Linked DNA regions of Halioglobus japonicus. The protein of the gene in region 1 interacts with the protein of each later gene in a pairwise test. Links are inferred from orthologs where the notes say so. Each region holds a gene or a part of one and is shown on either strand. Other genes may lie near its edges.

Region 1 (3,212 bases):
ACGGCAAGCACCGCCAGCGCCAGGCTTGCAGGCACCCGCTCGTCCACCTCCCGGTTAATCAACTTGCCGATGAGTGACTTGCGCGACAGGCCTACCAGCAATGGTAAACCTGCCGCCGCTAGGCGTGGCAGGCCTTCCAATAGCGAGAGATTGTGCGCCACGGTCTTGCCAAAACCAAATCCCGGATCAAGCAGTAAGCGTTCGCGGGGGATGCCTATCGCCTCACAGGCGGCTACCCGCGCTTCCAAAAAAGCGCCGACTTCATCCACCACGTTGGCGTATGTCGGCGCCGCCTGCATCGTATCCGGCTCGCCCTGCATATGCATCAGGCAGACTGGCAACCCCGTGTCGCGCGCCGCCTCCAGTGCACCCTCGCGCTGTAGCGCCCGCACGTCGTTAATCAAACCGGCACCCCGGGCAGCGGCCTCGGTCATGAGTTGCGGACTACTGGTGTCGATGGATATCACTACGTCAAGTTCAGCGGTAATACGCTCAACCAGTGGTAACACCCGATCCATTTCTTGTTGCGCACTCACCGGCGCTGCACCCGGGCGCGTTGATTCACCGCCGATATCCAGTATCGCAGCGCCAGCATCAACCATGTCCCGGGCCCGCTCTATGGCCAGCTCAGGGTCCAGATGATCACCGCGAAACAAGGTACCGCCGTCGGAAAACGAATCTGGCGTGGTGTTGATCACTCCCATTACTAAGGGGCGAGACAAATCGAGCATGCGCCCGGCGCAATCAAGCACCGGACGGGAGGGGGTAGATGGGTTCAAGAGAGTGCCGGCTCAGTGTTCGCCGGCGGGGCCACCAATGGTCGGGCCTGTGTCTCGGGAGTCGCCTTCATCGCTCTCAGAGGCTTCGGCGGACGGCGGCGGCGTGTTACCACCCGAAGTACCGTCCCAACCTGCGGGCTCACGGGGAGTGCGCCCCGCCATAATATCGTCGATCTGCTCTGAATCAATGGTTTCGTAGGTCATCAAAGCGTCGGCCATCATATGCAGCTTGTCGACGTTCTCTTCGAGGATACGCTCAGAGATGCCGTAGCACTCATCGATGATAGAGCGCACTTCCTCGTCGATCTGCTTGGCAGTTTCGTCGGACAAGGCCTGGTGCTGCTGGCCCGCGCTGCGACCCAGGAAAACCTCTTCACCGCCCTCGTCATACATCAGCGGCCCCATTTTTTCGGACAGACCCCACTTGGTGACCATCTGCCGGGCGATCTGGGTAGCCCGCTCAATGTCATTGGAGGCACCGGTGGTCACACCGTCTTTACCCAGGGTCATCTCTTCAGCGATTCGTCCGCCGAACAGACTGCAGATCTGGCTGATGATATGCCTGCGACTGTGGCTGTAGCGATCCTCCTCCGGCAGGAACATGGTCACACCGAGGGCGCGACCCCGGGGAATAATGCTCACCTTGTAGACCGGGTCGTGCTCCGGCACCAGGCGGCCAACAATAGCGTGGCCAGCCTCGTGGTAGGCCGTATTGCGCTTTTCGTCCTCGGACATAACCATGGATTTGCGCTCGGCGCCCATCATGATTTTGTCTTTGGCGAGCTCAAACTGCTGCATACCCACGGTGCGCACGTTGCCGCGCGCCGCAAACAGGGCAGCCTCGTTTACCAAGTTGGCCAGGTCAGCACCTGAAAAACCGGGCGTGCCGCGGGCAATTTTGGCGGGTTCTACATCTTCAGCCAGGGGTACTTTGCGCATGTGCACTTTGAGGATCTGCTCGCGACCGCGGATATCCGGCAGGCCCACAACCACCTGGCGGTCGAAACGCCCCGGGCGCAGTAACGCAGGGTCAAGCACATCAGGTCGGTTGGTTGCGGCGATGACGATCACGCCGTCATTCATCTCAAACCCGTCCATTTCAACGAGCAGCTGGTTTAGGGTCTGCTCGCGCTCATCGTGTCCACCACCGAGACCCGCGCCGCGATGACGACCGACCGCATCGATTTCGTCGATGAAAATAATACAGGGCGATTGCTTTTTGGCCTGGTCGAACATGTCACGCACCCGGGATGCACCGACACCGACGAACATTTCCACAAAGTCCGAACCGGAAATCGAGAAAAACGGCACTTTGGCCTCGCCCGCGATGGCCTTGGCCAGCAGGGTTTTACCGGTACCGGGTTGCCCTACCATAAGCACGCCGCGGGGGATGCGGCCGCCCAGTTTCTGGAAGCGGCTGGGGTCGCGGAGGAACTCTACCAGTTCCTGGACATCTTCCTTGGCCTCATCCACGCCAGCGACATCGGCAAAGGTCGTGGAAATCTGGTCCTCTCCCAGCAGCCTGGCCTTGCTCTTGCCAAAACTCATCGGGCCGCCACGGCCACCGCCGCCGCCCTGCATCTGGCGCATGAAGAACATGAATACCGCGATGATGATTAGAATCGGGAATGACGCCACCAGCAGCTGAGTCCAGACGCTTTGCTGCTCAGGCTTTTTGCCCTCGACGATCACATCGTGCTCCAACAGATCGTCAATCAGCTTGGGGTCTTCCACCATGGGGCGGATTGTCTCGAAGCGGCTGCCATCGCGACGCTCACCAGAAATGGTCAGGCCGTCAATGGTCACCTTCTGCACCTGGTCGCGCTGGATCTCGGTAATGAAGTCCGAGTACCCGACCTCCTCAGATGTGGCCTGGGGATTGAAGTTGTTGAATACTGACAACAACACTGCGGCTATAACGAGCCACAAAAGTAGATTTTTAACCATATCGCTCAACGATGTTTCCTGGTGTAGGTACGCACAGGGGCGGGAACTATATCACTGCCAATTTACTACAGTTGGGGTCGCCTGCCCATGTTTCAACCCCCGGTTATCTTGGGATTCACTCGTTTTACCGCCCCCTGAACCCCCTGGCCACCAGATAGACCTCGCGCGAGCGGGGCCTGGAGGCCTTGGGTTTGCGGGTCAGAACCTTGTCAAAGCTCTCCCGCGTGTCACGGAAAAGCTCGTCAAAACCTTCGCCCTGGAAGACCTTGGCCACAAATGACCCGCCTGGGGCGAGCACATTGCGCGCCATATCCAGTGCCAACTCGACCAGATACATGGACCTGGGCTGATCTACGGCTGTCACACCGCTCATATTAGGTGCCATATCAGAAACCACCAGATCGACCGGCGCATCGCCAATGGCGGCGAGGATCTCCTCAAAAACGGCTTCCTCGGTGAAATCGCCCTGGATGAATTCCACCCCGG
Region 2 (3,308 bases), 3.8 Mb from region 1 along the record:
GAGAAATCAGAGACCTGACCCCAGGGTTTTAAAATTTGGTAGACTCATTCGACTTTGGATTAAGGAGTTGCAACATGGCCTGGAATGAACCGGGTGGCGGTAACAACAAGGGACCCAACGACCCATGGGGTGGTGGGAACCAGGGGCCGCCGGATCTTGATGAAGCGCTGAAGAAGCTGCAGGAAAAACTGGGCGGCATGTTCGGTGGCGGTTCATCGTCGCGCGGCGGTGGCAGCGGGGGTTTCCCCTGGGCGGCCATGGTGATTGTGGCTGTGGTAGGCCTGCTGCTGTGGGGCCTGCTGGGCTTCTACCAGGTCGACCAGCAGGAGCGTGCCGTGGTGCTGCGCTTTGGTAAGTATCACGACACCCGCCAGCCAGGCCTGCGTTGGAACCCGCCGGGTATCGACGAAGTGATCAAAATCAACACCACCAAGGTTCGCGCCTCTACGCTCAGCGAGACCATGCTCACCCAGGACGAGAACATTGTCGAGGTGAAGCTCTCCCTGCAGTACGTGATCGACGATCCCACCAGGTTCGTGCTGAAAGTGCGCGATCCGGAGCGCTCGCTGCAGCACGCCGCGCAAAGTGCCCTGCGTCATGTCGTGGGCGGCACCAGCATGGACCTGGTGCTCACCGAGGGCCGTGCCAAGATCGGTATCGATGTGAAGCAGCGCCTGCAGGAATACCTGAACTTGTATGAAACAGGCATCCTGGTATCCACCGTGAACGTTGACGATTCCAAGCCCCCAGCCAGGTTGAGGCCGCGTTTAACGACGTGATCAAGGCCCGTGAGGACGAGGAGCGCGTGAAGAACGAAGCCCAGGCCTACGCCAACGCGGTGGTCCCTGAGGCCCGCGGTCAGGCCCAGCGCCAGGTGGAAGAAGCCAGCGCTTACAAGGAGCAGGTTATCGCCAACGCAGAAGGTGAGGCAGACCGCTTTAACAAGCTTCTGACGGAATACCAGAAAGCGCCAGAGGTAACCCGCGAGCGCCTGTACCTCGATGCGGTACAGGGCGTCTACACCAATACCAGCAAGGTCATGGTCGATGTCGAAGGAGGCAACAACATGATGTACCTGCCGCTGGACAAGCTTGCCGAGCAGAGCCAGAGCCGCAGCGCCGGTGGGGCCACCATTGATTCCGCCACTCTGCGTGAGCTCACTAACCAGGTGACTGAGCAGCTGCGTCGCGATGCGGCCGCCGCCGGAAGTTCCAGCCGTCGGGGAGGGCGCTAATCATGTCTAATCGCAATATGATCTTTATGATTCTGTTTGCCCTGGTGATCTTCGTGGGCAGCAAATCCGTTTACGTAATCAAGGAAACCGAGCGCGGCGTACTGCTCAAGTTCGGTGAGGTGGTCAACCCGGATATTCAACCCGGTCTACACTTCAAAGTGCCGTTCGTGAACAACGTGCGCAAGTTTGATGGCCGCGTACTCACAGTGGATTCCCAGCCAGAGCCATTCTTCACCCAGGAGAAAAAAGCCCTGATCGTGGATTCTTACGCCAAGTTCCGCGTGTCTGACACCACCAAGTTCTACACCGCCACCAACGGTGAAGAAGCCCGGGCCATGGGCCTGCTGGCGCAGCGGATTAACGACGGCCTGCGTAACCAGGTGGCTGTGCGCACCATTCAGGAAGTGGTTTCCGGTGAGCGCGACGAGCTCATGGAAGACCTGGCCAACGACCTGCGCGACGTGGTGAAAACCGAACTCGGTGTTGAACTGGTCGACGTGCGCGTGAAGCAGATCGACCTGCCTCGCGACGTATCCGATTCCGTATACCGACGGATGAATGCCGAGCGTGAGAAGGAGGCCCGTGAGCATCGCGCCCAGGGTCAGGAACTGGCCGAGGGTATTCGCGCAGCGGCCGACCGCGAGGTCACCGTTATCGCGGCGAACGCCTACCGCGACGCGGAGCAGATTCGCGGTAACGGTGATGCCGAGGCCACGCGTATCTACGCCGAATCCTTTAACCAGGACCCGGAGTTCTACTCCTTCACTCGCAGCCTCAAGGCCTACCAGGAATCCTTCCAGGGCCAGGGCGACGTGCTGCTGGTGCAGCCCGATAGCGAGTTCTTCCGCTACTTGAAGGATTCTTCAGGCGGGAAATGATCCTTGCACAGAGTGGTCCATTCTGATGTTCCATCGTGAGCGGGAATTGGACTACTCTGTACGATCCGGGGGTTTTCCATGGCCACAACGACATTTGATACACTGAAGTCTGCCCGCCATCGACAGGAGGCCGGCTTTAGCCGTAAACAGGCTGAAGCTCAGGGTGAAATGCTTGCTGAGGCATTCAAGATCACTATGGAAGATTTGGTGACAAGAGAATATCTGGATGCGCGCCTGGAGGCGTTCAAAGCACAGGTTGATGCCAAGTTTCGCCTCGTCATATGGGCGCAGGGTCTCACTATCGCTGTGATCGTCCTCCCCCAACTTCGCGCCTTTTTCACAGCATAATCCATTCCCTTCCAGACACCATTCTGTGGTAGCATCCCGCAGCCGTGGGATTTGTCGTTTGAGCCACAAGCGATGAAGCCGCGGTTTTTTTGTGTCTGGCCGTTTTTGAGGGGAAAAAGTGGACTTTTGGCAGGTTCTCCCGGTGGCCCTGGCACTGGTTTTTATTATTGAGGGCGCGATGCCCTTCATCAGCCCCAATCGCTGGCGCAACATGCTGGCGCTCGTGGCGCAGATGGAAGACCGCGTGATTCGCAACATCGGCCTCGGCAGCATGCTGCTGGGGGTGTTTTTGCTTTACGTTTTTAACTAGGGTTCCAGGTAGGATTCCAGATGACATCGGTTGATCGCTGGCAATTGCCAGACGGCATAGAGGAAGTGCTTCCCGCACAGGCAGCCACGGTAGAGCGCCTGCGCCGCCGCCTGCTCGATTTATTCCGGGCCTGGGGCTACGAACTGGTGATTCCGCCGCTGGTGGAATTCACCGATTCCCTGCTGATTGGCCTGGGGCAGGACCTCGACCTGCTCACCTTCAAGCTCACCGACCAGCTCTCCGGCCGCACCATGGGCGTGCGCGCGGATATCACCCCCCAGGTGGCGCGTATCGACGCCCACAGCCTGGCCCCGGAAGGGGTGTCTCGCCTGTGCTATGCCGGCTCCACCCTGCACACCCGGCCCAAGTCGCTCATGGCCTCGCGTTCGCCCATCCAGTTGGGCGCCGAGCTTTACGGAGACGACAGCCTGGCCGCCGATGTGGAGGTGATTCGCCTGATGCTGGCCACCCTCGACGCGGCCCAGCTTGAAAACACCATTACCCTGGACCTCGGCCACGTGGGCATTTACGAGGCAGT

What was found.
Region 2: the proteins of ftsH (region 1) and hflC interact in binary tests that used the Escherichia coli proteins (3 or more experiments, as listed by UniProt). The link is inferred for Halioglobus japonicus from one-to-one orthologs.

The regions. Positions count from the first base shown.
Region 1 is NZ_CP019450.1:3,948,972-3,952,183, forward strand. Bases 260-3,151 are described here. They hold ftsH (ATP-dependent zinc metalloprotease FtsH), read right to left. Parts: upstream 2,727-3,151; coding sequence 792-2,726; downstream 260-791. Other genes in these bases: folP (dihydropteroate synthase), read right to left, coding at 260-731; rlmE (23S rRNA (uridine(2552)-2'-O)-methyltransferase RlmE), read right to left, coding at 2,851-3,151. Outside these bases: more of folP, read right to left, coding at 1-259; more of rlmE, read right to left, coding at 3,152-3,212. UniProt on the Escherichia coli protein: Acts as a processive, ATP-dependent zinc metallopeptidase for both cytoplasmic and membrane proteins. Plays a role in the quality control of integral membrane proteins.
Region 2 is NZ_CP019450.1:117,986-121,293, reverse strand. What follows is about bases 187-3,174. They hold hflC (protease modulator HflC), read left to right. Parts: upstream 187-1,236; coding sequence 1,237-2,112; downstream 2,113-3,174. Other genes in these bases: BST95_RS00555 (ATP phosphoribosyltransferase regulatory subunit), read left to right, coding at 2,791-3,174; BST95_RS00560 (DUF2065 domain-containing protein), read left to right, coding at 2,603-2,770; BST95_RS00565 (CCDC90 family protein), read left to right, coding at 2,191-2,460. Also shown: more of BST95_RS00555, read left to right, coding at 3,175-3,308.